2 regions of the Mycolicibacterium madagascariense genome follow, and region 2 is predicted to be linked to the other one. Evidence: riboswitches for the same ligand, from Rfam matches in the RefSeq annotation. Region 2 holds a riboswitch; the other holds the start of a gene.
What was found. A riboswitch is a leader RNA that binds a small molecule or an ion and turns the genes downstream of it on or off. The one in region 2 is predicted to bind glycine.

Region 1: another riboswitch for glycine. It lies ahead of G6N60_RS08795 (L-serine ammonia-lyase); the one in region 2 lies ahead of gcvP (aminomethyl-transferring glycine dehydrogenase).

Annotation. Positions count from the first base shown of each region.
Region 1 is NZ_AP022610.1:1,862,053-1,868,999, reverse strand. Features, by position in the region: gene G6N60_RS08805 (SDR family oxidoreductase) at 1-485, shown strand, start outside; gene G6N60_RS08800 (aldehyde dehydrogenase family protein) at 567-2,024, shown strand; glycine riboswitch at 2,174-2,279, shown strand; gene G6N60_RS08795 (L-serine ammonia-lyase) at 2,316-3,698, shown strand; gene G6N60_RS08790 (CE1 family esterase) at 3,699-4,616, opposite strand; gene G6N60_RS08785 (DUF5313 domain-containing protein) at 4,653-5,066, opposite strand; gene G6N60_RS08780 (MarR family winged helix-turn-helix transcriptional regulator) at 5,080-5,544, opposite strand; gene G6N60_RS08775 (MarR family winged helix-turn-helix transcriptional regulator) at 5,654-6,148, opposite strand; gene G6N60_RS28530 (VOC family protein) at 6,243-6,761, shown strand; gene G6N60_RS08765 (DoxX family protein) at 6,758-6,947, shown strand, end outside.
Region 2 is NZ_AP022610.1:3,225,823-3,232,769, forward strand. Features, by position in the region: gene G6N60_RS15105 (malate synthase G) at 1-51, shown strand, start outside; gene G6N60_RS15110 (substrate-binding domain-containing protein) at 107-2,179, shown strand; gene gcvP (aminomethyl-transferring glycine dehydrogenase) at 2,266-5,136, opposite strand; glycine riboswitch at 5,178-5,300, opposite strand; glycine riboswitch at 5,301-5,398, opposite strand; gene G6N60_RS15120 (MerR family transcriptional regulator) at 5,440-6,063, opposite strand; gene G6N60_RS15125 (bifunctional nuclease family protein) at 6,279-6,773, opposite strand; gene ftsR (transcriptional regulator FtsR) at 6,821-6,947, opposite strand, start outside.

The sequences.
Region 1 (6,947 bases), 1.4 Mb from region 2:
TGCCGATGGCCCACATCGAGGACACCGACGTCGCGACCTGGATCCACGCCTTCAGCGTCAACACCCTCGGCGCCAACGGCGTCGTGCGCGCCGCACTGCCGCACCTGTCGGAGAACGGCGTCGTGCTGGTCGCCTCCAGCAATGACGTCGGCAGGCCGCGGGCCGGCGTGGCGGCCTACGACGCCAGCAAGGCCGCCCTCGAGGAGATCCTGCGATCGTGGCGCGGCGAGCATCCCGAACTCTGCATCGTGCGCGTCGGCATCGGGCCCACCCAGGACACCGAGATCCTGCGCGGCGCCGACCGCGAGCTGCTGGCGCAGCTGTTCGAGTCGTGGGTGGCGCACGGCCAGCTCCCGGCTCAGATGTCGGCGCTCGAGGACGTCGCGGACGCGCTGGTGTCGCTGGTCGACCTCGCCTACCGCAACCCGACCGTCGTTCCGGAGGTCGTGCAGCTGGCGCCGCGGATCCGCACGCGAGACGCCTGAGGGCTGCGACGCTTGACCCCGCCGAGCCGCGGGTGCTAAGCAAGTGCTCAGCAATACGCCGACGACGGGAAGAGAGCACCGATGACGCTGCAGGACGTATTGGACGACATTCGCAAGCGCCCCGGCACGGGTGACGTCATCCCGATCATCGACCCCGTCACCGAGGAACAGCTCACCGAATTCACCGACTGCGGCGCCGCAGGGGTCGACGAGGCGGTCGCCCGCGCCAAGGCGGCGTTCGAGGCGGAGGTCTGGTCCGGGCTGCCGGGCGCCGAGCGGGCCAAGGTCATGTGGCGCATCGCCGACCTCATCGACGAGCACGCCGCCGAGTTCGCCGAGATCGACTCCGCCAACACCGGCATGATGAAGATGCAGTCCGAGCTCGTCGTCCCCACCTGCGCGGAATTCTTCCGCTACTACGCAGGCTGGTGCACGAAGATCAACGGCACCGCCTACGACGTGAGGTCCACCGGCATCGCCGGAGCGGGGTACGTCGACCATCACGCCTACACGCTCAAGGAGCCCTACGGCGTCGTCGGGCTGATCTTCCCGTGGAACGGACCCATCTTCAACGCCTGCGCCAAGATCGCCCCCGCGCTCGCCGCGGGGTGCAGCAGCTTGGTGAAACCCGCTGAGGAGACACCCCTTTCGGCCCTGCTGCTGGACCGGTTGATCCACGAGGCCGGCGTGCCCGACGGCGTGGTCAATCTCATCACCGGCTACGGTCACACCGCGGGCGCAGCGATCAGCGCCCACCCCGACGTCGAGAAGGTCGCCTTCACCGGGTCCACCGAGGTCGGCAAGATGATCGTGCAGGCCTCGACGGGCAACCTCAAGAAGGTCATGCTCGAACTCGGCGGCAAGTCACCGGTGCTCATCTTCGACGACGCCGACCTCGACAAGGCGATCTTCGGCGCGGCGATGGGCATCTTCGTCCACTCCGGCCAAGGGTGCGTGTGCGGTTCGCGGATCTTCGTCCAGCGCGGCGTGTACGACCAGGTCGTCGAGGGCATCGCCGGGGTCGCGAACTTCATGAAGTACGGCGGGCCCACCGAGGAGGGCGTCATGAGCGGGCCCCTGATCAGCGCCAAGCAGCTCAGTCGCGTCCTCGGCTACATCGACGAGGGCAAGCGCGACGGCGTCGAGGTGGTGACCGGCGGCTTCCGCCTCGACCGCAAGGGCTACTTCGTGCACCCGACGGTGCTCACCAACGTCGACCCCGCCACCAGCAGGCTGTACAAGGAGGAGATCTTCGGGCCGGTGGTCTCCATCATCCCGTTCGACGACGAGGACGAGGCCGTCGCGATGGCCAACGACACCACCTACGGTCTGGCGGCCACCGCCTGGACGACGAACGTCACGCGCGCCCATCGGATCGTCAAGCGGCTGCAGGCCGGCAGCGTTCAGATCAACTGCCAGCTGGTGTTCGACCACGACGTGCCGTTCGGCGGGTACAAGCAGTCGGGCTGGGGCCACGAGTTCGGCAAGGACGGCCTCGACGCCTACCTGAAGCAGAAGACGGTCTGGGCTCAGCTCTAAGAAGGCACAGCTCTCGCCACCGGGACGGATCGCGGGTAAGTTACTGCGGACAACTCAATAGCCGTCAACGCACAGCGGGAGATCCCGACGTCGGGTGCCGTAGGAGCAATGTCCTCCCCAGGAATCTCTCAGGCCCAATACCGCAGTGCCGAGGCAACTCTGGAGAAAGCGCGGACCGAATCCGCGCTTACCGAAGGTGAATGGTGCGCTCCGGCGTCGCCGAAACTCTCAGGTCACCAGGACAGAGCGGGGAGGTGACCCGTCCCCGCAGACGAGAGGTTCACCGTGCCCATGACCATCAGCGTCTTCGAGCTGTTCTCGATCGGCATCGGCCCGTCGAGTTCACACTTCGTCGGTCCGATGCGCGCCGCGGTCCGCTTCGCCGAGGAATGCACCCGACGCGACCTGGTCGGCACGACAGCTACCGTGGCAGTGGACCTGTTCGGGTCGCTGGCCGCGACCGGCGCCGGGCACGGCACCATGGCGGCGATCCTGCTGGGGCTGGAGGGTTTTCATCCCGAGACCATCGACACCGACGAGATGGAGGCGCGGCTGGCGACCGTGCGCGAGCAGGGCTGGATCAGCTTCGCCGGCACCCAGCGCATTCCCCTGACCGAGGATGCGATGACGTTGCGCCCGTTGACCGTTCACGACCGGCACGCCAATGCCATGACCCTGAGCGCGCTCGACGCGCACGGGCGCGAGCTGCATGCCCGCACGTACTTCTCCGTCGGCGGCGGATTCGTCGTGACCGCCGACGACGAGGCCGCCGAGCCCGCGCCCGCCGACGTCCCGCTGGCATTCGCGAGCGCTGAGGAGCTGCTGCGGATCGCCGAGACGCACGACCTGTCGGTCAGCCAGATCATGCTCGCCAACGAATGCGCCACCAGATCCGAGGACGACGTGCGCGCGGGACTGCTGCACGTCTACGACGTCATGGTGCAGTGCCAGCGCAAGGGCATCGAGCGCACCGGTGAGCTACCCGGCTCGCTCGGCGTGCGTCGGCGGGCCCACGAGTGGCACGAACGCCTCGCACTCGACGACCCCGACCGCGACGTGGCGTTCGCCGAGGACTGGGTCAACCTCGTCGCGCTCGCCGTCAACGAGGAGAACGCCTCGGGCGGGCGGGTGGTCACCGCGCCGACGAACGGTGCGGCGGGCATCATTCCGGCCGTTCTGCACTACGCACTGCACTACACCCGGCAGGGCCGCGCCGACCGCGACGGCACCGTCGTGCGGTTCCTCCTCACCGCGGGCGCGGTCGGGTCGCTGTTCAAGCAACGCGCGTCGATCTCGGGCGCCGAGGTCGGATGCCAGGGCGAGGTGGGGTCCGCGGCGGCCATGGCCGCGGCCGCGCTCGCCGAAATCCTCGGTGGCACACCGCAACAGGTCGAGAACGCCGCGGAGATCGCCATGGAGCACAGCCTGGGGCTGACGTGCGATCCCATTGCCGGGCTGGTGCAGATCCCGTGCATCGAGCGCAATGCGATCTCGGCGGGCAAGGCGATCAACGCCGCCCGAATGGCGTTGCGCGGGGACGGCTTTCACCGCGTCAGCCTCGATCAGGTCATCGAGACGATGCGGGCGACGGGCCTGGACATGAACTCCAAGTACAAGGAGACGTCGACCGGCGGGCTGGCCCTGCACGTTCCGGTCAACCGCGTGGAGTGCTGATCACCTGCCGTGCGCGGCGAAGAACTGCGCACTGGCCAGCGATGCGTCCGTCCCCGTCGTGGTCGGTCCGACGTCGGGCAGCGCGAAGCTCCCCGACGGCCACGTGTGGCCGCCGCCATCGATGCGGATGAACACCGCGGCCGTGCCGGGCGCGCAGCCGACCGAGCTGAAGCGGTGCAGGTCGGTGCCGTCGCCCGTGGCGGGCAGCACGTCCTCGACCGGCGCGTCGGCGCACCCGTCGATCGCGCGCCACCGCGCCGCCAGCTCGGGTGCGGAGAGGATGTCACTCGCCCCGCCGCGACCCACCATGCCGCCGCCGCCGAACGGCACGACGGGGTCGGCGGTGCCATGGAACTGCAACACCGACACCGGTTGCGACGGTGCGCACGGCACGTTGGAGCCCAGCGTTCCCGACACCGGAGCGATCGCCGCGACGACGTCGGCCCGGTCGCAGGCCAGCCGGTCGACCATGAACGCACCGGCCGACATGCCCGTGGCGAAGACGCGCCCCGGTGGGATGCCGTAGTCCTGGACGAGTCGGTCGCGCAGCGCGACGAGGAAGCCCACGTCGTCGAGGCCCTGACGGTCGGGGGTCGAGGCACCGCGTCCGTCGGCCCAGCTCTCGTCGATGCCGTCGGGGTAGGCGACGACGAAGCCCATGGCATCGGCAGCGGCGTCGTAGTTCGAGACGGCCTCCTGCGCGGCGCCGGTCTGGCCCGCGCCGTGCAGGTTGAGCACCAGGCCCGACGGGTGAGCGTCGGCGGCCGGGGTGTGGACCAGGTAGGTGCGCGTCAACCCGCCGTAGTCGAGCTGGCCGCTGGTGGTGCCCGCGGCCGCGGCGAGCCCCGTCGACCCGAGGACGCCGCCGAGAACGGTGAGGACGACGAGCAGGAGGCGCAGCAGGCAGCTCACGGCAATGAGCCTACGGCCGAGACCGCAAACGGGTGCGCCGCGCTAGAACGGGCTGCTGTTCGCCTGGAACTTGGCCGACTCCGGGCGCGGACCGAACCGGCGCACGTAGTCCTCGTGCAGCCGCGCATCGCGCTGGCGCCGGATGGCGTCGACGAGGTTGGGGTCCAGCCCGTGCTGCGCGAGCCGGTGACGCCGCCAGATCTTGTTGAGCGCCATCGACATCAGCAGCGCCCAGACGTAGATCGGCACCGTCATCTCCAGGTGCACGTAGAGCGACGCAGGCAGCAGCCACAGCGGCGCGAGGACGAGCAACGGCGGGATGGCCATCCGGATCATGTGCCTGCGCACCGCGCCGTAATCGGCCAGATCGTGGGCGACCCACTCCTTCATCGAGGCGGGCAACCGCCGGCCGTAGGAGTAGCCGAGGTACTGCAGGGGGTTGGGGCGGTCGGTCATGGGTCCTCCTCGATCAGACGGCGGCAGCGTCGGCCGCGAGCGCGGCGGCGTTGATTCGGGTCAGCACGCTGCGCAGTTCCTCGAGCTCGGTCATCGCGACGCCGAGTCGTGCGACGACCGCCGGCGGGATCTCCAACGCCCGCGTGCGCAGGGCTCGCCCGTCAGCCGTCAACTCGACGTGGGTGGCTCGCTCGTCGGAGGAACTGCGGGTGCGCGTGATCAGACCGAGCGCCTCTAGCCGCTTGAGCATCGGCGACAGCGTGGCCGAATCCATCTGCAGCGCAACGGCGATCTGCTTGACGGTCAGCGGCGGTCGATCCGAGGTGCGGTGTTCCCACAGTGCGAGCATCGCCAGGTACTGCGGGTGCGTCAGGCCCAGGGGTTCGAGCAGGGGGCGGTACACGGCCAGCACGGCCCGATTGGTCACCGCCAGCGCGAAGCACACCTGCCGTTCGAGGGCCAGTACGTCGGTCGTCACGGTTTCCATCGTACGCTTTCCATCGTACGCTAATCGTTAGGGCCCTAACATTCCGAGCCGGCGCCGCCCAGCCGACCTCGGCCGGCTACGCACGGGCCGGAACGACCGCCTAACTCGGGTCGTAGCGGTGGTAGGTCACCGCCATGGCGCCGTCGGGGTCCAGGCGGCCCAGGATGGCCTCGGCAATGACGGCCAACTGGTCGATCTGCTCGGGCGTCAGCGCATCGATGACGAGGTGCCGCACGTGCGCGGCGTGACCCGGCGCGGCCGCACGGACCTTCCGCCATCCCGCGGCGGTGAGCCGGGCGTTGGTGGCGCGGGCGTCGTGCGCGTCGGAGTATCGCTCGACCAGGCCGCGCTCCTCCAGCCGCCGCACGACGTGCGACAGCCGGGGTGGGGTCGAATTCGTCTGCGCCGCAAGTGCACTCATCCGGAGCGTGCGCTTGGGCGCCTCCGACAGCATGGCCAGCACGAAGTATTCGAAGTGCATGAGGTCCGCGTCGCGCCGCAGCTGCGCGTCGAGAGCACCCGGCAGCAGTTCGAGGACGGAGGCGAGCCGCACCCAGGCGGCCAGCTCGGCGCGGTCGAGCCCCTTGGCGTTCACCCAACCATCATCGCATGATGGTTGTAGCTACAACTGACTTTCTGCTACGGTTTTGCCGGTAGCGTCGACTACCTTCCCGACGGAGGTGCAGCCCATGGTCGTCTCACCCGTCCGCCTGAACCACGCGGTGCTCTTCGTCGCGGACCTCGACCGCTCGACCGCCTTCTACACGACCGTGTTCGGCATGCAGCTGATCAGCCGGGAGCCCGACATCAGCGCCGCGTTCCTGCGCCTGCCCCGGTCGGGCAACCACCACGACCTCGGCCTGTTCGAGATCGCCGGCGCCATCCCGCGCCCGCCGCGATCGGTCGGGCTCTACCACCTGGCCTGGCAGCTCGACACCGTCGAGGAACTCGTCGAGTTCCGTCGCATCCTGCTCGACGCCGGCGCCCTGCGCGGGGAGTCGAGCCACGGTGCCACGAAGAGCGTCTACGGCGTCGACCCCGACGGCAACCAATTCGAGGTGATGTGGATGCTGCCGCGTCGAGAATGGGGCCGCTACGAGGACACCGCCGTCGTCGAACGGCTCGATCTGACAACGGAATTGCGGGACTGGCCCGATACCCGGACCGCAGGCGAACTCACCCACCCCACCAAGGAGCACCGACCGTGACCACCACCAACCGCAACCTCGACGCCCGTCTGACGTCCTACGCGCCCGCCATCCTCAGCCTGTATCGAGTGGTGTTCGGGTTGCTCTTCCTGTGCCACGGTTCCGCACTCCTGTTCGGCTGGCCGTCGGGTCCCGCGGCACCCGCAGGCCAGTGGCCGAGCTTCTACGCCGGCGTCCTCGAATTCG
Region 2 (6,947 bases):
ATCCTGCATCGCCGTCGCCGGGAGTTCAAGGCGCGCCACGCCACGCGGTGACTAGACTCTCGCGGGGCCGAATGATCAACCACCGCAACGATCACAGGGGTTAGGAATGGGCAGGCACAGCATTCCCGACCCGGAAGACGGGTCGTCCGAGGTCGGTCCTCCCGGGGACGCCGGGTACCACGACCACGGATACGACGACGAGTACGACGCCGACGCGGGATACGACGCCGACCGCGGATACTCCGATCACGGGTACGACGCCGACGAAGGTTACGACACCGAGCACGGGTACGACGCCGGCTACGCGGACGACGAGGACTACGGGCCGGAGCACGGCGCCGAACCCGATGGCGAAGCCGCCACGCACGCGTTCGCGTCCTCGCCCCCGCCGCCGGGCCGCCCGCCGACTCAGGGGCGCCAGCACGGCGGTGACTGGGAGGGCGGCGAGTGGACCGGCAGCCACCGCGCGATCCAACCCGGACGACGCGGCATCAGCGTCGGCGTGATCGCCACGCTCGTCACCGTCGTGGTCGTGGTCGGCGCCGTCATCCTGTGGCGGTTCTTCGGCGACGCCCTCTCGCATCGCTCGCAGGCGGGTGCGGCCCGCTGCGTGTCGGGCGAGGTGGCCGTGGCCGTCCTCGTCGACCCGTCGATCGACGCGCAAATCGCCCCGCTGGCACAGGAATTCAACCAGTCCGCCGAGCCCGTCGGCGACAAGTGCGTCAAGGTCGGGGTGAAGTCCGCCGACTCCGATCAGGTGGTCAACGGTTTCAGCGGGCAGTGGCCGAGCGACCTCGGCGACCGCCCCGCACTGTGGATCCCCGGCAGTTCGATCTCCGAGGCCCGCCTCGAAGCCGCCTCCGGTGACAAGGCCGTCAGCGACAGCCGTTCCCTGGTGACCTCCCCGGTGATGCTGGCCGTCCGTCCGCAACTCAAGGACGCGCTGTCCCAAGAGAATTGGGGCACGCTGCCCGGCCTGCAGACCGACGCCTCGGCACTGGACGGCCTCAACCTGCCGGGCTGGGGCTCGCTGAAACTGGCGCTACCGCTGTCCGGCGACGGCGACGCCACGTACCTCGCCGGGGAGGCCGTCGCCGCCGCGTCGGCCCCGCAGGGTGCGCCCGCGACGTCCGGCGCCAACGCGGTCGCCGCGCTGATGGCCGGTCAGCCCAAGCTGCCCGACGCCAAGACCACGACGGCCATGACCGCGATGACGACGGCGGCCGATCCCGCCGCGGCCGACGTGCACGCCGTCGTCGCCACCGAACAGCAGATCTTTCAGCAGAGCTCGCAGCCGGGCGCCAAGGACACGCTGGCGGCGTGGCTGCCCCCCGGGCCGCCCGCGGTGGCCGACTACCCCACCGTGCTGCTGTCCGGACCGTGGCTGAGCCAGGAACAGGTCAGCGCCGCCAGCGAATTCGCCCGATTCCTGCGCAAGCCGGAGGCCCTGCAGCACCTGGCCGACGCCGGCTTCCGGGCGTCGGGCGTCACCATGCCCACCAGCGACGTGACGAACTTCGCGGCACTGCCCGCACCGCTGTCGGTCGGCGACAACGGCCTGCGCGCGACGCTGGCCAACCTCGTCAGCACCCCGCCCCAGAACCCCGCCGTCACCGTCATGCTGGACCAGTCGATGGCCACCGACGAGGGCGGCAAGTCCCGGCTCGCCAACGTCACCGCCGCGTTGAATGCGCGGGTGCAGGCGCTAGCGCCGACGTCGGCCGTCGGGCTCTGGACCTTCGACGGGGTGGCGGGCCGATCCGAGATCCCCATGGGTCCGCTCGGTGACGCGGTCGGCGGCCAGCCCCGGTCGGCGGCGCTGAGTAGCAATCTCGACGGGCAGGTCGCCAGCGATGGCGGGGCCGTGTCGTTCACGACACTGCGGATGCTCTACCCCGACGCCGTCGCCAATTTCCGTGACGGCCAACCGAATTCGGTGCTGGTGATCACCGCCGGACCCCACACCGACCAGTCGCTGGACGGCCCCGGCCTGCAGGACGCCATCAAGCAGACGTTCAACCAGGCCAAGCCCGTCGCGATCAACGTCATCGACTTCGGCAGCGACCCCGACCGCGCCACGTGGGAGGCGGTCGCCCAGGCCACCGGTGGCAACTACCAGAACCTCGACAGCTCGGCGGGGCCCGGCCTCACCGCCGCCCTGACGTCATCCCTGGGCTAGGTTTTCCTGCGCGAGCAGACGCAAAAGGCCCTTATTTAGGGCATTCAAGGGCCTTTTGCGTCTGTTCGCGGGGAGGACGGGACCCCCTAGGCGAAGGCCTCGACGGGCGGGCAGGAGCACACCAGGTTGCGGTCGCCGTACGCGCTGTCGATGCGGCGCACCGGCGGCCACACCTTGGGCCGGAAGCCCTTGCCCAGCGGGTAGGCCGCCTGCTCCCGGGTGTAGGGGTGGTTCCACTCCTCGACGAGCAGGCACTCGGCCGTGTGGGGCGCACCGCGCAGGGGGTTGTCGTCCACGGGGTAGGCCCCCGAACCCACCTGGTCGATCTCCGCGCGGATCGCGATCATCGCCGAGCAGAAGGCGTCCACCTCGGCGAGGCTCTCGCTCTCGGTGGGCTCGACCATGAGCGTGCCCGCCACCGGGAAGCTCATCGTCGGGGCATGGAAGCCGTAGTCCGCCAACCGCTTTGCGACGTCGTCGACGGTGACGCCCGTCGCCTTCGTGATGCCGCGCAGGTCCAGGATGCACTCGTGGGCGACCATGCCGTTCTCGCCCGTGTACAGCACCGGGTAGTACTCGTCGAGGCGGCGGGCGACGTAGTTGGCCGACGCGATCGCCGTCAGCGTCGCGGCGCGCAGGCCGGGCGCCCCCATCATGCGGATGTAGGCCCACGTGATGGGCAGGATCGACGCGGACCCGTACGGCGCGGCCGACACGGTGTAGTCGGCGCCGAGCTCGTCGGCCAGCGGGTGCCCCGGCAGGTACGGCGCGAGATGGCTGCGCACCGCGACGGGACCGACGCCCGGACCACCACCGCCGTGCGGGATGCAGAACGTCTTGTGCAGGTTCAGGTGGCTGACGTCGCCACCGAAGCGGCCGGGCCTGGCCAACCCGACGAGGGCGTTGAGGTTGGCGCCGTCGACGTAGACCTGGCCGCCGACGTCGTGCACGGCCGCGCAGATCTCCTCGACGTCGTGCTCGTACACGCCGTGCGTCGAGGGATAGGTGATCATCAGCGCGGCGATCCGGTCGCCGTGCTCGGCGATCTTCGCGCGCAGGTCGTCGAGGTCGACGTCGCCGTTGTCGCGGCACGCCACCACGACGACCTTCATGCCGGCCAGCGCGGCCGACGCCGCATTGGTGCCGTGCGCGCTCGACGGGATCAGGCAGATGTTGCGTTGCGCGTCATCGCGACTGAGGTGGTACGCCTGGATCGCCAACAGCCCCGCGTACTCCCCCTGCGAGCCGGCGTTCGGCTGCAGCGACACCGAGTCGTACCCGGTGAGCTGGGTCAGCCACGTCTCGAGGTCGGCGATGAGCCGGCGCAGCCCGGGGGTGTCCGACGCCGGGGCGAACGGGTGCTGACGAGCGAACTCCGGCCAGGTGATGGGCTCCATCTCCGCGGCCGCGTTGAGCTTCATCGTGCACGATCCGAGCGGAATCATGCTGCGGTCCAACGCGATGTCGCGATCCGACAGCGACCGCAGGTAGCGCATCATCTCGGTCTCGGTGCGGTACTTCGTGAACGCCGGGTGGGTGAGGAACGACGACGTACGGGTGGCGATCTCGGGACCCGACCAGCGCTGGCCACCGCGGGTGGCGCCAAACGCGGCGAGCACGTCCTCGACGTGGGCGGCCGTGGTGGCCTGGTCGCACGACACCGACACGTGATCGGCGTCGACCAGCCAGACGTTGATGCCGCGCTCCTTGGCCGCGGCGCGGATCTCCTCGGCGCGCCCCGGCACCCGGGCCAGCACGGTGTCGAAGAACGCGTCGTGCACCACCTCGACGCCGGCGTCGGAGAGCCCGGTGGCCACGGCGAGCGCGTGGCCGTGCACCTCGTGGGCGATCGCGGTCAGCCCGTCGGCGCCGTGGTAGCTCGCGTACATCGCCGCCATCACCGCGAGCAGGACCTGGGCCGTGCAGATGTTGCTGGTCGCCTTGTCGCGGCGGATGTGCTGCTCCCTGGTCTGCAGCGCCAGCCGATAGGCCGCCGAGCCGTCGGCGTCGACCGACACTCCGACCAACCGGCCGGGCAATTGACGGGCGTGCTTGGCGTGCACGGCCAGGTAACCGGCGTGCGGTCCACCGAATCCCATTGGCACGCCGAATCTTTGGGTGGTACCGAACGCGACGTCGGCACCGATCTCACCGGGCGGGGTGATCAGCGTGGCGGCCAGCAGGTCGGCGCCCACCGCGACGAGCGCGCCACGCTCGTGCGCGGCGGCGATCAGGTCCGACCAGTCGTTGACGCATCCGCTGGCGCCGGGCAGTTGGACGATGACGCCGAAGAAGTCGCCGTCGGGCAGGCCGTCGCGGAGGTCGGCGGTGACGATCTCGATGCCGAGCGGCTTGGCGCGCGTCTCGATGATGGCCGCGGTCTGGGCGTACACGTCGGCGTCGACGGCCAGCTGGTTCGCCGAGCCCTTCACCGCGCGGTGCATCAGGGTCATGGCCTCGGCCGCGGCGGTGCCCTCGTCGAGCATCGAGGCGTTGGCCACCTCGAGGCCGGTGAGGTCTTCGACCATGGTCTGGAAGTTCAGCAGCGCCTCGAGCCTGCCCTGGCTGATCTCCGGCTGATACGGCGTGTAGGCCGTGTACCAGGCGGGGTTCTCGAGGATGTTGCGGCGCAGCACCGGTGGGGTCAGCGTGTCGAAGTACCCCTGGCCGATCATCGAGACCGCGACGGTGTTGGCATCGGCCATTGCCCGCAACTCGGCCAGCGACTGCTCTTCGGACGCCGGCGGCGGCAGCTGATCCAGCCCGGGAGCGACGCCCGCGGCGCCCAGCCCGTCGAGAATGCCGGCGGGCAGCGCCTTCTCGGCCAACTGATCGAGGTTCTCGACGCCGATGACGCCCAGCATCGTGGCCACGGCATCGGGGTCGGGGCCGATGTGACGGTCGGCGAAGCGCGGCAGGTGGTGCTCGCCGAGGGGATGGGAAGGAGTACCGGACAAGAGAGGGCCTCTCACACGTCGAAGCGCAGAACCGCTAGCGGTCCTCTCCCTCTGTCGTCGACCCGTCGCGGGTGCCTGAGAGATTCAGCGCGACCGGATCGTCCCGGCTGTGCCTTTCCCCATGGGCGGGCGAAGAACGTGTTCGCCACTTTCCAGAGGCACCGTGGCTCCACGCGGTCCTGGGGCCTGAGAGGTTGACGGAGAGGTGTTGCTCCTTCGGCGTCCGTGGCTGGCGGCCACGGAACTCTCCCGCGCAGAGGCGATGCAGGTCCGAGTCTACCCAACGGGTACGACGGCGCCCGGTCAGCCGATCTTGCGGTCGCGGGTCTTGCGGCGCGAGGCCAGTTCGTCCTCGGGGCTCGGGATCGACTCCCCACCGTCGGCGCGTTCGCCGGGGAAGTCGGCGATGGCGCCGGTCAGTTCGCGCATGGCGCCCGAGACGGCGATGCCGAAGACACCCTGACCGCCCTGCAGGAGGTCCACGACCTCCTCGGCCGACGTGCACTCGTAGACCGTGGTGCCGTCGGAGAACAGCGTGATGTTCGCCAGATCCTTGACGCCGCGCTGCCGCAGGTGATCGACCGCGACCCTGATGTTGTGCAGCGAGATGCCGGTGTCCAGAAGCCGTTTCACGATCTTCAGGACCAGAATGTCCTTGAACGAGTACAGCCGCTGGCTGCCGGAGCCTGCCGCCCCGCGGATCGACGGAACCACCAGAGACGTCCGCGCCCAGTAGTCCAGCTGCCGGTAGGTGATGCCCGCGATCTGGCAGGCACTGGGTCCGCGGTAGCCGACCAACTCGTCGGGGACGGAGTCATCGGGGAACAAGCCAGCCTGCACCGGTTCGGTCGGCGCTGCCGACACCACGCGTTCCGGCGTGCCGTTGGATAAGAGATCCAACTGCTCCTGACGTGGCGTGTCGCCCACTGGCCATCCTCTCGCCGATCGAACTGGATCCGTGTTCACAGGCCGTCGGGGACGGCCACACACGTTTGCTCCGAGCTCTCGAGTATGTCGAGCATACGCTCCCAGCTCGGGACTGACTGCCTTCGTAGTGAGGAAAGTATGGCTGCCGACGGCATGGATGGGAGAAACCCGCTCCGCGTGTCGAGAGCGTGAGATGCATCCGTGACGTTTGAAATTCAGGTGGCCTTGAAGTCGTCGGGCGACACGCTGTCGAGGAACTCCTTGAACTTCTCGACCTCGTCCTCGCGGACCGCGCCCGTCGTCTCCTCGTCAGATTCGTCGGGGATCAGCAGCCCCGCCTCCGCGAGCACGGCCTCCTCGACGTAGATGGGCACCCCGACGCGCATCGCGATCGCCACGGAGTCCGAGGGGCGTGCCGAGACCTTGATGTCGCGGTCGAAGATCAGGTCGGCGTAGAAGGTGCCCTCCTGCAGATCGACGATGCGCACTTCCTTCAACGAATGTCCAAGGGCGGTAATCAGATCCCGGATCAGATCGTGGGTGAGCGGCCGCGCGGGTTCCACGCCCTGCTGCTCCAACGCGATGGCCTGCGCCTCCGTCTGACCGATCCAGATCGGTAGGTAGCGATCTCCGTTGGATTCCCGCAGCAACAGAACCGGCTGGTTCTGGGGCTGTTCAACGCGAATGCCGATCACTCGAACTTCGCCCATCTGTGTCTGCCCTCCGCGCCGCAAGCCGTCTTGGGGAAGTCTAATCCTCAGCGATCGAGAACGTCGCGCACCGCGGACTTGATGAGCGAGGTATGCAACGTGATCGCGAGAGCCGCGACCTCGCGCGCCATGTCGTCGGCACGGTCGCGGGCACCCGCCTTCATCGCGGGCCCG